DNA from 2 places in the Phyllobacterium sp. NPDC097923 genome. Region 1 is predicted to be linked to the other one. Evidence: riboswitches for the same ligand, from Rfam matches in the RefSeq annotation. Region 1 holds a riboswitch; the other holds the start of a gene.
The links. A riboswitch is a leader RNA that binds a small molecule or an ion and turns the genes downstream of it on or off. The one in region 1 is predicted to bind cobalamin.
Positions count from the first base shown of each region.

Region 1 (7,235 bases):
TCCTTGATCAGGAACGACAGTTTCAGGTTGGGCATGCAGTTTGTCAGATATTCCAGTTCCCGGCGGAAAATGATGTCGCTGGGCCGGCGGGCGCAGGTGACGAAGCTGATATCGCTCTGCGGGGCGCAATCATGCATCCAGCGGGTCATCGACATCATCGGCGTGATGCCGGACCCGGCCGAGATGAACAGGTACTTTTCCCCCGGATGCCTGCGCATGGAGAAATCGCCGAGCGGACCGAAGGCCTTCAGCCGCATGCCGGGGGTCAGGTGATCCAGCATCCAGCGGGTGCCGATGCTGTTCTCCTGTGCCTTGACCGTCACGGCGATGGTGAAGGGCCGTGACGGGCTGGAGGAGAGCGTATAGGTGCGCAGGACGGCTTCGGGCTGCACCGGCAGCTCGAAGGTCATGAACTGGCCCGGCTCGTAGCGGAACCAGTTCTGGTTGTCGGAACGGAATGTGAAGGTCTTCACATTCGGCGCTTCCTCGATGATCGACAGACACTCCAGCAGATGCAGCCGGTCATTCCATGGCTGCATCTGGTCAAGGTGCGGGTAAGACTGAGGAACGCCCATGTTCATTGTGTACCTATGCTACCTTGCTGAGCCGCGTATCGCCGCCGGAGAGACGCTCTTCCATGAACCTGCAGTACCATTCGAGGAATTGCAGCACGCCGCCTTCATGCTCGGGCGAATAGGGTCCGGGCTCATAGGCGGGCGAGCGGATGCCGAAGGCATTTTCCTCGACGATCCGGCGGTCCTGGTCATTGGTCTCGAGCCAGACATGCGTCAGTTCCTCGATGGTGTAATCCACGCCCTCGACCGCATCCTTGTGCACCAGCCATTTGGTGGTGACCTGCGTTTCATCCGGGCCGAGCGGCAGCACACGGAAGGAAATGGCATGGTCGCCGAGGATATGGTTCCAGGTGGTCGGGTAATGGAACAGCAGCAGCGAGCCGATCTGCTTCTCGTTGACGCTGTCGCTGAGCTGCCGGCCGACGGCGCGGCGCCCGCTCATCGTGTAGCTTTCCGCATCGCGCAGCAGCGGCACACGGGTGGCGCGGTACTGGCCGTCATCGGACATGCGGAAAATGCTGGGCAGGCCTGCCGCTTCGCAGCGCTGCCAGTGCGCGGCAATCTCCGGATCGTCGGCGGCGCCCTGGACACCGCTTACGCTCGGCGCTTCCGGGAAAGTCTTGCACAGCTCGGGATGATTGGCCACGCAGTGATAGCACTCGCGGTTGTTTTCCCAGACCAGCTTCCAGTTGCCCTTTTCGACGATGGTGCTCTGATAGGCCACCTTGGTTTCGGTGAGGTGGTGCGGCGCGAGATAGGGTTCGATCAGTGCGCGCGTCGCGCTGAAATCGACAGGATTCTGCGCCAGGCAGATGAAGATGTAACCGCCGACGCTTTCGCACTGCACCGGCTTCAGGCTGTGCTGGCTGGCGTCGAAATCATCGCCCATCTGGCGGGCGAACAGCAGGCGCCCGTCAAGCTCGTAGGTCCACTGGTGATAGGGGCAGACGAGCTTGGCCGACGTGCCGCGCTCAGCCGAGCAGACGCGCGAGCCGCGATGGCGGCAGGAATTGTGAAAAGCCCGGATCTGGCCCTGGCGGTCGCGCACGATGACCACGGGATAGTCGCCGACCTGCACCGTGAAGAAGTTGCCGGGCTTGGCGACTTCGCAATCATGGCCGATGAACAGCCAGTCGCGATAAAAGATGTTCTCCATATCCAGCCGGAAATAATCCGGATCGGAATAGAAAGACTGTTCAAGGCCGTAGCCGGGTTTCCGGTTTCTCAGGTTCCGGAGCAGTTCGTTGCGTATATCCATGTCGTGTCCTCGCCTCGATGTTGCGAAAGAACTGACTGGTGGTGACGGAGGAAGAACGCCTGCACGGCCAGCCACCGGCTGGTGCCCGCACAGAATCATGCTCCTTGATCGCCCACCGCGATCAGTCGGTTTTCAGTACCGAGGCTGGTTTCCGGGCTCTGGAGTTGCCGTATCGGCTGTCACGACGCCTTCCCGGGGTTGTGACCCAGTGGCTGTTATGCCGTGTTTCACTCCACTACCGTTGCGGGGGCAGCGCCGGGTTTCCGACCGGCTTCCCAATTCTCCGCTTCCCTAGAAAAGCGGCACCTCAAGTGCCCCGATAAAAGCATCCGGCACCCAAAAAGAATAGGTGCGGAAACGACATCGCATTTACGTAAGACGACACGCCGGGCGCGTGTACACTATGTCGCAGATTGGCGATCAAACGGCCTCTGGTTCAATCCAGAACCACCAGTTCCTCGAAATGATTCATATCGACAAAACTGCACAATGCGGGCGCATTCAACGCAATGACCGGCGATTCACGCCGGATGAATGCTAGGCAATCATCCAGAAGTTCCTGCCAGGCCCCGAGCCTTTCATCCGGGAACCGCGCGATCGGATAGGCCAGCGTGATGTGGAAGACATAGGTGTCGTGATCAGGATGCCGGTAACCGAACGGCACGGCCAGTTCATCGCGCCAGGCGCGCATGATGCGCTCGTCATATTCACTGGCGCCCGCCACGGTCAGACCTGCCGGCGTGACATCGATCACCTCCACGTTGAACGGCCCGCATCCCTCGAAATCCCGCAGGCGATCCACATAAAGCCGCGTCATGTCGTCGATGCTTGTCTCCAATGGAACATCATCCGGCCAATAGGACGGGCGGCGGCGATATTCGATAATGCCCTGAAACAGCGTCATGTGCAGGCTGGAGACGGGGGTAAAGGCCAGTTGCCCGGCATCGGGCATCGCCAGCATCCGGTCGCGCACGGCAATGACCGAGCCTTCCGACTCGGACCCCTTCACGAGATGGCAGACCACCGTATTGCCAGGTTCCGGCTGAAAGACGCCCGCGCTGTTGTAGCGCCGGCCAAGATGCACCGGTGGTTCCGGGTGCAGGCTGGCGGCAAAGCGGGCAAGCGAAGGCTTGATCAGATCGAGCATGGGAACCCCGTGACGAGAAAAGACAATGCAATCGCCATAGGACAGCTCTTTGTCAGACTGATGAAGCCCCGCCCCTTTTCCTATGGCCGGTGGAGATATTCCTTGATCGACGCCTGTTTCATTTCAATCGAGAAACCCGGCAGCGACGGTGGCATATAGGCGGCATCCCGGATATGGCAGGGATCGACAAAATGTTCGTGCAGATGGTCGACATATTCGATCACCCGGCCCTCCTTCGTCCCCGACACGGCGATATAGTCGATCATCGACAGATGCTGCACATATTCGCACAGGCCGACACCGCCCGCATGCGGCCAGACAGGAAGCTCATATTTGGCGGCAATCAGCAGCACGGCGAGCACTTCGTTCAGACCGCCCATGCGGCACGAATCGATCTGCACCACGTCGATGGCGCCTTCGGCGATGAACTGCTTGAACATGATGCGGTTCTGGCACATCTCGCCGGTCGCGACCTTCACCGGCTTGATTGCCTGCCGGATCTTGCGGTGGCCCGCCACGTCATCCGGGCTGGTCGGCTCTTCGATGAAGAACGGCTTGACGAAGGCAAGCTTGTTGACCCAATCGATGGCCTCGCCCACTTCCCAGACCTGATTGGCATCGATCATCAGGATACGGTCCGGCCCGATGACCTCACGGGCAATGGTCAGGCGGCGGATATCGTCTTCAAGATCGCGGCCGACCTTCATCTTGATGTGGTTGAAACCGGCATCAACGGCTTCCTGGCAGAGGCGGCGCAGCTTTTCATCGGAATAGCCGAGCCAGCCTGCCGATGTGGTGTAGCAGGGATAGCCTTCCGCCTGCAGCGTGGCGATCCGCTCCTTCTTGCCGTTCTCCGCCTTGCGCAGGATGGCGAGCGCCTCCTCGCGCGTCAGCACGTCGGTCAGGTAGCGGAAGTCGACGATATCGACGATTTCTTCCGGCGTCATTTCGCCGACCAGCTGCCAGACCGGCTTTCCCGCCTCCTTGGCAAGCAAGTCCCAGACCGCATTGACCACCGCACCCGTCGCCAGATGCATCGCGCCCTTGTCGGGCCCGATCCAGCGCAACTGGCTGTCGCCGGTGATGAAATGCCAGAAACGGCCGGGATTTTCCTTCACCCAGTCCAGTTCCAGCCCGACGACGAGATGCTTCATCGCTTCAATCGCCAGGCAGCAGATTTCATTGCCGCGACCGATGGTGAAGGTCAGCCCATGGCCGGACAAAGCCTTGTTGTCCGTATCGAGGATGACATAGGCGGCGGAATAATCCGGGTCCGGGTTCATGGCGTCCGATCCATCCAGACTCTGCGAGGTGGGAAAGCGGACGTCGAAGACGCGAAGATCGGTAATGCGGGTCACAATATGCCTCTTGAATAATGTTGCGGGTCAGCACGCGTCAGACGTCGGCGCGTGCCACCTGTTTCTGGGTGCCAAGACCGTCAATGCCGAGCTCGATCACGTCACCTGCCTTGAGGTAGCGCGGCGGCTTCATGCCCATGCCGACGCCGGGCGGCGTCCCGGTCGAGATGATGTCGCCGGGATGCAGCGACATGAACTGGCTGAGATAGGAGACGAGGAAGGCAACGCCATAGACCATGGTCCGGGTCGAGCCGTTCTGCATGGTCTCGCCATTGACCTTCAGCCACATGCCGAGGTTCTGCGGGTCGGCCACCTCGTCCTTGGTCACCAGCCACGGGCCGGTCGGACCGAACGTGTCGCAGGATTTGCCCTTGGTCCATTGCCCTGCACGCTCCGTCTGGAAGGCGCGCTCGCTGACATCATGCACGGTGCAGTAGCCCGCGACATAATCCAGCGCATCGGCTTCACTGACATATTTTGCCGTGCGGCCGATGACGATGCCAAGCTCGACTTCCCAGTCCGTCTTTTCCGAACCGCGCGGGATGACCAGATCGTCATTCGGACCTGATATGGCGGAGGTGGCTTTCATGAAAATGACCGGCTCCGGCGGCACGGCCATGCCGGATTCCGCCGCATGGTCGGCATAATTGAGGCCGATGCAGATGAATTTCCCGGTGCCGGCAACACAGGGGCCGAGGCGCGGATTACCGCCGACCTGCGGCAGGCTCTCCACATCCAGCGCTGACAATTTTGCCAGCGCTTCCGGGTCGAGCACGGCCCCGGCAAGATCGTTCACCTTGCCGGAGAGATCGCGGATGTGCCCCTTGGCATCCAGCACGCCGGGCTTTTCCTGTCCCGGTTCGCCATAACGTAGAAATTTCATCGTTCATTCCTTCCGATTGCATGGGAGGAGGCTTCCGACAATTCATCCTGATGAGGGAGCTGGTGCGGTTTTCGAGAACCGGAGCGCAGTGGACATTTTCGTCCATGAGCACCGGAAGCGCAGAAAATCGCATCAGATGCCCATCAGGGTGGATTGGCAAAGTCTCCTAGACGGTCCAGCCGCCATCGATGTTGTAGGCCTGCCCCGTCGTGTAGGTCGCACCGGCGAGGTAGACGGCAAGGTCGGCAATTTCCTCCGGCAGGCCGAGACGGCCCATCGGCTGGCGGGCAATGAAGGCGGCGCGCGCGGCTTCGTAGTCACCGCCAGCGCGCATGCGCTGTTCCAGCGACGGGCTTTCCACCGTGCCGGGGCAGATCGCGTTGCAGCGGATGCCCTGCGTGATGTACTCGGCCGCCACCGACTTGGTGAGGCCGAGCACCGCCGCCTTGGTAACGCCATAGGCAAAACGGTTCGGTACGCCCTTCACACTGCTGGCCACCGACGACATGTTGATGATCGCGCCATCGCCGCGTTCGATCATCCCGGGCAGAACGGCGCGGATCGTGCGGATCATCGCCCGGACATTGAGATCGAGGGCGAAATCCAGATCGGCATCGGGCATTTCGAGGATGGAACCGCCATGGACGAACCCGGCACAGTTGAAGAGCACGTCAATCGGACCGATCTCGCCCGCAACCTGATTGACCTCTTCGGTTTTCAATACATCCAGCTTGCGCGGTTTGATCCCCGCCTCTTTCGGCAGCGCATCGAGCAATTGCTGGTTGATATCTGTGGCATGGACGATTGCACCTTCGCGCGCAAAAGCCAGCACTGAAGCCCGGCCGATGCCCTGCCCTGCCGCCGTGATCAAAACCCGCTTGCCTGCAAGCTTACCCGTCATTTCAAACCTCCATTTGGCACATTGAGGTGCCCGTCATATCAAGTTGTTCTGCGCTCGGCGATCAGGATATGGTCCGCCGCAAGCACGACTTCATCACGTTGATTGAGAACTTCACAGCGCTCGACCACGCGCCCGCTCCCCGGGCGTTTCGGATCGTCTTCCTTGGCGCTGATCGTCACGCGCGTGCGGATCGTGTCGCCGATGAAGACCGGCCGCACGAACCGCAGACGGTCATAGCCATAGGAGAATGCCACCGGATTGATCAGGCTGGCGGTGAGGCCGACACCGATGGAAAAGATCATCGTGCCATGCGCAACCCGCTGGCCGAACGGCGTGGTCTTGGCAAATTCGGCATCCATATGATGCGGGAAGAAATCCCCGGTATGGCCCGCATGCACGACGAAATCGGTTTCGGTGATTGTGCGGCCCGTCGTGGTGCGCACATGGCCGATGGCATAATCCTCGAAATAGATGGCCTGTTCAGACATTCAAGCCTCCGGCTTTCGCGCCAGCGGTGTCGCCGGCGCCGCGCTTGATTGATAGGCGGCTTCGACCAGCGCCATGGTGTGCCAGGCGTCTTCGACCGAACTCACCAGCGCCTTGTCCTCGCCGCTGGCAAAGCGCTGCAGATTGGCCATGCGCCCGACAAAGGCGTCAGGGAACCATGCGCCGTGCAGCGGAACATTGATCCAATCGGCGCCGCCCTTCGGGTAGATCATCAGCGCGTCCGGTTCACCGCGCGGATAGTCGAGATTGACCCCGAGCTTCACATAGGCGGCACCTTGCGTGCCGCTGATGCGGAACTCGCAGGCCTGGAACCTGCGGCCGAACTTATGATCATGATTGATCGACAGCGAGCAGCGCACCCGATCGCCATAGTCGAGGATGGCGCTCGTGCGTGTCTGCGCCACCGCGTGACCGGGATGACCCAGCGTCTTCGCGTGCACGCCCAGCGGATTGCCGAGAATCTCGCGGATCACATCGATGTAGTGGATCGAATGCATGGCGATCTCGACACGCGGCAGGCCGTTGAGAAACGGCCACAGCGACCACGGCGTGTCCAGCGCCAGCCAGGCATCGAAATCGATCACCTCGCCCAGCCAGTCCTGCGCG
Region 1 covers NZ_JBIWBL010000005.1:186,384-193,618, forward strand. The annotation lists gene ACIQWS_RS21270 (hybrid-cluster NAD(P)-dependent oxidoreductase) at 1-581, opposite strand, end outside; gene ACIQWS_RS21275 (aromatic ring-hydroxylating dioxygenase subunit alpha) at 589-1,833, opposite strand; cobalamin riboswitch at 1,958-2,158, opposite strand; gene ACIQWS_RS21280 (DUF1868 domain-containing protein) at 2,270-2,980, opposite strand; gene ACIQWS_RS21285 (L-fuconate dehydratase) at 3,061-4,338, opposite strand; gene ACIQWS_RS21290 (fumarylacetoacetate hydrolase family protein) at 4,376-5,221, opposite strand; gene ACIQWS_RS21295 (SDR family oxidoreductase) at 5,388-6,122, opposite strand; gene ACIQWS_RS21300 (MaoC/PaaZ C-terminal domain-containing protein) at 6,161-6,610, opposite strand; gene ACIQWS_RS21305 (Gfo/Idh/MocA family protein) at 6,611-7,235, opposite strand, start outside.

Region 2 (7,235 bases), on a different contig from region 1:
AGATCAGCAGCGATGGCGCGCTGCAGGCTTTGATCGGCGCCAACACCCGAACCGCGCGGCACGCGCGCCAGCGCGACCACCAGATCGGTGAGCAGGCGCCCTTCCGGCGACAGGCCGAAAATATGCAACCCGTCGCGTATCTGCATCTCCTTGAGGTCGCAGAGATAGGCATCGAGCTTCTGCAGGGCGAGATCGTCGGGATCGTGATCGTGAATGCCCGCATCGCTGTCGAGACCGATATCGCGCACGAGATCAAGAATCTGCACCTTCAGCCGCACGAGGCGGCGCGGATCGACGCCGGACGCTTCGTAATATTCGTCGACCAGCGCTTCGAGGTCCTTCAGCGGCCCGTAGCTTTCGGCCCGGGTCAAAGGCGGTGTCAGGTGATCGATAATGACGGCGGCGGAGCGGCGTTTTGCCTGTGTACCCTCGCCCGGATCGTTGACGATGAACGGATAGATATGCGGCACCGGCCCCAGCACCGCCTCGGGGAAACAGGTTTCCGACAGCGCCAGCGCCTTGCCCGGCAGCCATTCGAGATTGCCGTGTTTGCCCACATGCACGATGGCATGTGCATCGTAGACACCGCGCAGATAGGCATAGAAGGCGAGATAGCCGTGCGGCGGCACCAGATCGGGTGAGTGATAGGTGTCCTTCGGATCGATATTGTAGCCGCGTGCCGGCTGGATGCCGACCAGCACCGCGCCGAACCGGCTGAGCGGCAGCGCAAAGCCGCGCGCCGCATCGAGGAAGAACGGATCGGCATCCGGCGCACCCCAGCGCGCCGTCACCTTCTCCTGAATCACCTGGGGAAGCGATTGAAAGAAGCTGTTGTATTGATTGAGCGAAATCGTCTCGCGGATGGCGCGCCCGTCGCTGGCCGCATTGGTCGGGCCCGCCATCAGATGGTTGATCAGCGCTTCGCCATCGGCGGGCATATCGGCGATATCGTATCCGGCATCACGCATGGATTTCAGCACCTGCCATGTACCGGCAGGAGTGTCGAGCCCGACGCCGTTGCCAAGCCGTCCGTCCCGGTTGGGATAGTTGGACATGACAAGCGCAACGCGGCGCTCATTCGGCTTGCTTGTGCGCAGGCGTGCCCAGTTCGCCGCGAGATCGGCGACGAAGGCGACACGGTCGGCCTGCGGTTCATGCATGACGATATTGGCCTGCACCGCCTCGTCGAAATGCTGCGCCGACTTGAATGAGACCGCACGCGACAAAACCCGGCCATCCACCTCGGGCAGGGCAACATTCATCGCCAGGTCGCGGGCGGAAAGCCCCTGATCGGACAGGCGCCACTGCTCGGCGCTGGAGCCGGAGAAGATGACCTGCAGCACCATCGCGCCATCATGTTCAAGCACGGTCGGCTTGCGCGCGGAACCGGGTGCAGACACGGCAAACCCCGTGGCATTCAACACCACGGCGGGCGGTGCTTCGGCAAAGATGCTCTCCAGCGTGGCGATGGAAACCGGATCCTTCAGGCTGGAGACAAACACCGGCAGCGGATTGAGCCCCTTGGCGCGCAACGCATCAAGCAAAGCCGCCACAGGCTGGGTCTGGCCGCTTTGCACCAGCGCCCGGTAGAAGCAGATGGCAATGACAGGCGCGCCATCCGTCCAGTCAAGCCGCATCGCGTCCAGCGAGGGTGCTGAATTGCCGGGCCACCACAACCCCGCCTTGAGCAGGGGCGCGGCCTCCTGCGGCTTCTCGCCGGAAAAAATCAGCGCCGCGCAATAATCGAGGAAACGCTGGGCATTCTGCGCCCCGCCCTCCAGCAGATAATGCCAGAGCGCATCGCGGTCGGGCCGGGCGACGGTTGAAAACCGGTCGAGCCCCGGATCGGGCTTGTCGTCTCCCGGCAACACCGCAAGCTGCACCTTGTGATTGATGGCGCAGGCATGCAGCGCTTCGAGGCCATAGGGCCAGTAGCTCTCGCCGCCGATCACCCGCACGACGATCAGCCTGGCATGCCGCGCTGTCCGCTCGACATAGGCATCGACGGACATCGGGTGCGACAGGCTCATCATATTGGCAAGGCGCAGCGAAACTGCACCATCGCCCTGCCGCCGTGCGGCGGCAAGGCTCGCCAGCTCCGTATCGGCGGCGGACAGGAACAGCACATCTCCCGGCGTCTGGCCGAGGTCGATGGCCTCGGTGCCTTCAGCGATGGTGCCTTTCTGGGCAAGCAGGAGATGCATTCAATATCCTATCGTCAGGCAGCGGCAGCGGCGGTGACCGCCGATGTGATGGCGTCATTGTCGATATCGTGCAGTCCGATGACGACGAGACGGGTCTGCCGTTCCTCGCCCGGATTCCACGCACGGTCGAAGTAATGCTCGATGCGCGTTCCGACGGCCTGCACCACCAGCCGCATCGGCTTGCCGGGAACATCGGCAAAGCCTTTGAGGCGCAGGATGTCGTGATCGGCAATCACGGCCTTCAGCTTCTCGACAAAGTTTTTGGGTTCGGCCACCGGACCAAGCCCGACAACAAAGCTCTCGAATTCGTCATGGTCGTGCTCTTCGCCCGCTTCATGCTCCATTTCATGGTGCGACTTGCGGTTGGCGATGTCCTCTTCAGTGCCGACGCCGAGACCGAGCAGCAGTTCATTGCTGAGCTTGCCGAAGCTGGCCGACACCATGTTGAGCGAACGCGACGAACGGCTCTGCACATCGCCGCGCACGCCGTCGAGCTGCTTGTCGCTGATCAGGTCGCTCTTGTTCAGGACGATCAGGTCGGCGGCGCGGATCTGGTCCTCGAACAGTTCTTCAAGCGGGCTGTCATGGTCGAGCGATTCATCCTGGATGCGCTGGGCATCCACCTTGTCGTGGTCATCGGCAAAGCGGCCTTCGGACACGGCGGAAGCGTCGATCACGGTGACGACACCGTCAACCGTCACCTGCGTCTTGATCTCCGGCCAGTTGAAGGCTGCAACCAGAGGCTGCGGCAGCGCGAGGCCCGAGGTCTCGATGACGATATGGTCCGGACGGTCCGGACGGTCGAGCAGCTTGGTCATGGTCGGGATGAAATCATCGGCCACGGTGCAGCAGATGCAGCCATTGTTCAACTCGATCACATCCTCGTCCCGGCAGGCTTCGATGCCGCAGCCCTTCAGCAGGCCGCCGTCGACGCCGAGATCGCCGAACTCGTTGATTATGAGCGCAATGCGCTTGCCATTGGCATTTTCGAGCAGATTGCGGATCATCGTGGTTTTGCCCGAACCGAGAAAACCGGTGATGACCGTCGCTGGAATCTTCTGACCCTGCATATTCCTATCCCTTCATGGTGAGCGGCAGCCCGGCTGCCACGAAATAGACTGTTGCCGCGGCCTGCGCCACGGCCTGATGGAGACGTCCGGCATGGTCGCGAAAATCGCGCGCCATGCGGTTCTCCGGTACAATGCCGAGACCCACTTCGTTCGAAACCAGAACGATCGAGCCTTGAAGTTTCGGCAGCGCTTGCATGAGCTGCCGTGTCTCGGCGGTGATATCGCGCTCGGCCATCATCAGATTGGTCAGCCAGAGCGTCAGGCAATCGACAAGGATCGCTTTGTCCGTGGCCGCAACCCCCTGCAGGGTGTCCACCAGATCGAGCGGCTCTTCGATGGTGTGCCAGGATGAACCGCGCTGCGCCTTGTGCAGGTCGATGCGGACAGACATTTCCTCGTCCCAGGACCTGCCGGTTGCGAGATAAACGGGCTCAAGGCCGGAAGCCATGATCAGGCCTTCGGCAAAGCTGGACTTGCCCGAGCGGGCACCGCCGAGAATGAAGGTCACGCCGTGATTCAGCTGGGGCATCGCCGTCACTGCAATCGCGATGATCCGTCAGGTACGATCAAGCGGAATGCGGGCGGGGAAACGAGCGCGTATACAATGCGAGCAGCCATAACAACCTCCGTGCTGGGCCTGAAGGGACACGACCCTTCGGTTCTTGGGCAGGATTACCCCGAGCGCTTCCTGGGAAACGCTCTATGACTGGCAGGTCTCCTGGCTCGCGGGTCACAGGATGAATGCTGCCTTCCCGGTTTCCCAGTGGCTGCCTTCTGCATATGCGTCAGGCTTTGCATTGATCCTCGCCGCTCTACAGTCGCGGGGTCGGCTGCGGTGGGGTCGCCCTTGAGGGTACAACCGTCGCATTCCCTTTTGATCCCTTGGCCTTTGGCCAATATGGGAACCAATCATGGCTGGGACGTTATTCACCCCCCACGGGAAATGTCAATGGAATCCGCACGGTTTGCTCAGGGAGTAGTGGGTGGTTCGACAAGCTCACCATGAGGGAGGTGGAGGATTGCAGGGGATATGTTCTGCAATCTCCGCGATTAGCATTGCAGCCCACCCATCCCCTCATGGTGAGCTTGTCGAACCACGCACCGCAGCACATGCGAGCAGCGCATCCACATCCAGCACTGTTTCAAGCTCGGCGGCGACACTATCCAGCGCGGCATCCACCCCGGCCTTGTAGTCGAATGCTTCAGCGGCAATGCCCATCGTGCCCAGCAGCGCGGCGCGAAACCGGTCCGCCCCGAAAAGCCCATGCAGATAGGTGCCGAAAACCTTGCCGTCCGCCGATATGGCACCGTCGTCGACGCCGTTGATGCGCACGGCGGGGCGCGAACAGTCCGGGCCGGTCGTCCGGCCCAGATGAATCTCGTAGCCATCCAGCGGCAGGTCGAATGGCAGCGACTGCGCCGCCACATTGCGCACGGTCTTTTCCGGCTCCATCACCGTATCGATATCGAGATGCCCGAGCCCTGCCGTCTCCGTCACGCTGCCCTCGATGCCGTCGGGATCGCGCACCGTTCTGCCCAGCATCTGGAAACCGCCGCATATGCCGATGATATGGCCGCCGCGCCGCCGGTGCAGGTCGAGATCCCTGTCCCAGCCATTCTCGCGGAAGCGCAGGAGGTCGCCGATGGTGGATTTGGACCCCGGAATGATGACCAGTCCCGCATCGGCAGGCAGCCGCTCGCCGCTGCGCACCATCACCACATCCACCTGCGGTTCGGCCATCAGCGGGTCGAGATCGTCGAAATTGGCGATGCGGTCGAGCACCGGCACGGCGATCTTCAGCGCCCGGCCCTCGCCCTTCACCAGACGTTCCAGCACGACGGAATCCTCCGCCGGCAGCCGCGCCGCGTCCTTCAGCCATGGCACCACGCCGAAAGACGGCCAGCCGGTGAACTGGGTTATGGCTTTCAGGCCGTCATCGAACAGCGAGACGTCGCCACGAAACTTGTTGATGATATAGCCGGCAATCATCTCCCGGTCTTCCCGCTGCAGGATCGCATGGGTGCCGACGAGCGAGGCGATCACCCCGCCGCGATCGATATCGCCGACCAGCACCACGGGAACATTGGCGCGGATGGCAAAGCCCATATTGGCGATATCGCCCGCCCGCAGGTTGATTTCGGCGGGAGACCCCGCCCCCTCGACGATGACCAGATCGGCACCTTCACGGACGATGTCCCACGACGCCATGACCGCATCGAGCAGCTGCGCCTTGAATGTCTGGTAATCACGCCCCTTGGCCTGGCCCCAGACTTTGCCCTGCACGATGATCTGGCTGCCGGTCTCCGATTGCGGTTTCAAGAGCACCGGGTTCATGTGCACCGAGGATGGCACGCCGCAGGCGACGGCCTGCAGCCACTGCGCCCGCCCGATCTCGCCGCCATCGTCGCTCACCGCCGCATTGTTCGACATGTTCTGCGGTTTGAACGGCCGAACCGTCAATCCGCGGTTGCGCGCAAGCCGGCAAAGTCCGGCCACCAGGACGGATTTACCAACATCTGACCCTGTTCCCTGCAACATGATTGCGTGCGTCATGGGCTTTGAGTAGCGGATATGTCTTTCTCTTCCTAGCCCCCGGCAAAACCTATCTGAATCGTTGCGCGGCCCCGCGCTTGCGATAGAGTGGAAATCAAGAGGAATACAGGGAGGTTATCATGGATGCGGTCGTTGATACGGCGTCCGGCCAGTTCGAACTCAACGAGGATCAGCTGGCGATTCAGGACATGGCGCGCGCCTTCGCGGCGGACCGCGTGGCACCGAACGCGCTGGCCTGGGACCGGGACAAGCATTTTCCCGCCGATGTGATTCGCGAGACCGGCCCGCTCGGCATGGGCGGCATCTACACCAAGGAAGAATTCGGCGGTTCGGGACTGAAACGGCTTGATGCCGTGCTGATCTTCGAAGCCCTGTCGGCCGCCTGCCCGGCCTTCTCCGCCTTCATCTCGATTCACAACATGGCGACATGGATGATCGATCTCTACGGCAATGACGAACAGCGCCAGCGCTTCGTGCCGCAGCTGACCTCGATGGAATGGCTGGCGAGCTATTGCCTGACCGAGCCCAATTCCGGCTCGGATGCCGCCGCCCTCAAGACCCGCGCGGTGCGGGACGGCAACCACTATGTCCTCAACGGCGCCAAGCAGTTCATATCAGGTGCCGGCGATACCGATCTTTACGTCACCATGGTGCGCACCGGCGAGGATGGCCCGAAGGGCATTTCGACCCTCATCATCCCGAAGGATGCGCCCGGCCTGTCCTTCGGTGCCAATGAACACAAGATGGGCTGGAACGCCCAGTCCACCCGGCAGGTGATTTTCGACAATTGCCGCGTTCCCGTGGAAAACCGCCTCGGGGCGGAAGGTGATGGCTTCAAGATCGCCATGGGCGGGCTCGATGGCGGACGCCTCAACATTGCCGCCTGCTCGCTCGGCGGCGCCCAGTCCGCCCTCGACAAGGCGGTCGGCTATGCGTCCGAGCGCAAGGCGTTCGGCAAGGCGATCAACCAGTTCCAGGCGCTGCAGTTCAAGCTGGCGGACATGGAAACGGAACTCTCGGCGGCACGCGTCCTGCTGTACACCGCTGCGTCAAAACTCGACCGCAAGGCGCATGATGCATCGAAATGGTCGGCCATGGCCAAGCGCTTCGTCACTGACACGGGTTTCAATGTTGCCAATGACGCCCTGCAGATCCATGGCGGCTACGGCTACCTGCACGATTACGGCGTGGAGAAGCTGGTGCGGGACCTGCGCGTCCACCAGATTCTGGAAGGCACCAATGAAATCATGCGGGTAATCATTTCCCGCTCGATGATGGGTCGCTGAACCACACCGCATCCGACACACAAGAACGCTATCAGGGAGAATGCTGCGATGACGACAGTCGCTTTTATCGGTCTTGGCCATATGGGCAACCCCATGGCCGCCAATCTGGTCAAGGCAGGCC
Region 2 covers NZ_JBIWBL010000001.1:2,194,776-2,202,010, forward strand. The annotation lists gene cobN (cobaltochelatase subunit CobN) at 1-2,204, opposite strand, end outside; gene cobW (cobalamin biosynthesis protein CobW) at 2,219-3,274, opposite strand; gene cobU (bifunctional adenosylcobinamide kinase/adenosylcobinamide-phosphate guanylyltransferase) at 3,279-3,803, opposite strand; cobalamin riboswitch at 3,965-4,199, opposite strand; gene ACIQWS_RS11140 (cobyric acid synthase) at 4,350-5,828, opposite strand; gene ACIQWS_RS11145 (isobutyryl-CoA dehydrogenase) at 5,948-7,114, shown strand; gene mmsB (3-hydroxyisobutyrate dehydrogenase) at 7,163-7,235, shown strand, end outside.
Region 2: another riboswitch for cobalamin. It lies ahead of cobU (bifunctional adenosylcobinamide kinase/adenosylcobinamide-phosphate guanylyltransferase); the one in region 1 lies ahead of ACIQWS_RS21275 (aromatic ring-hydroxylating dioxygenase subunit alpha).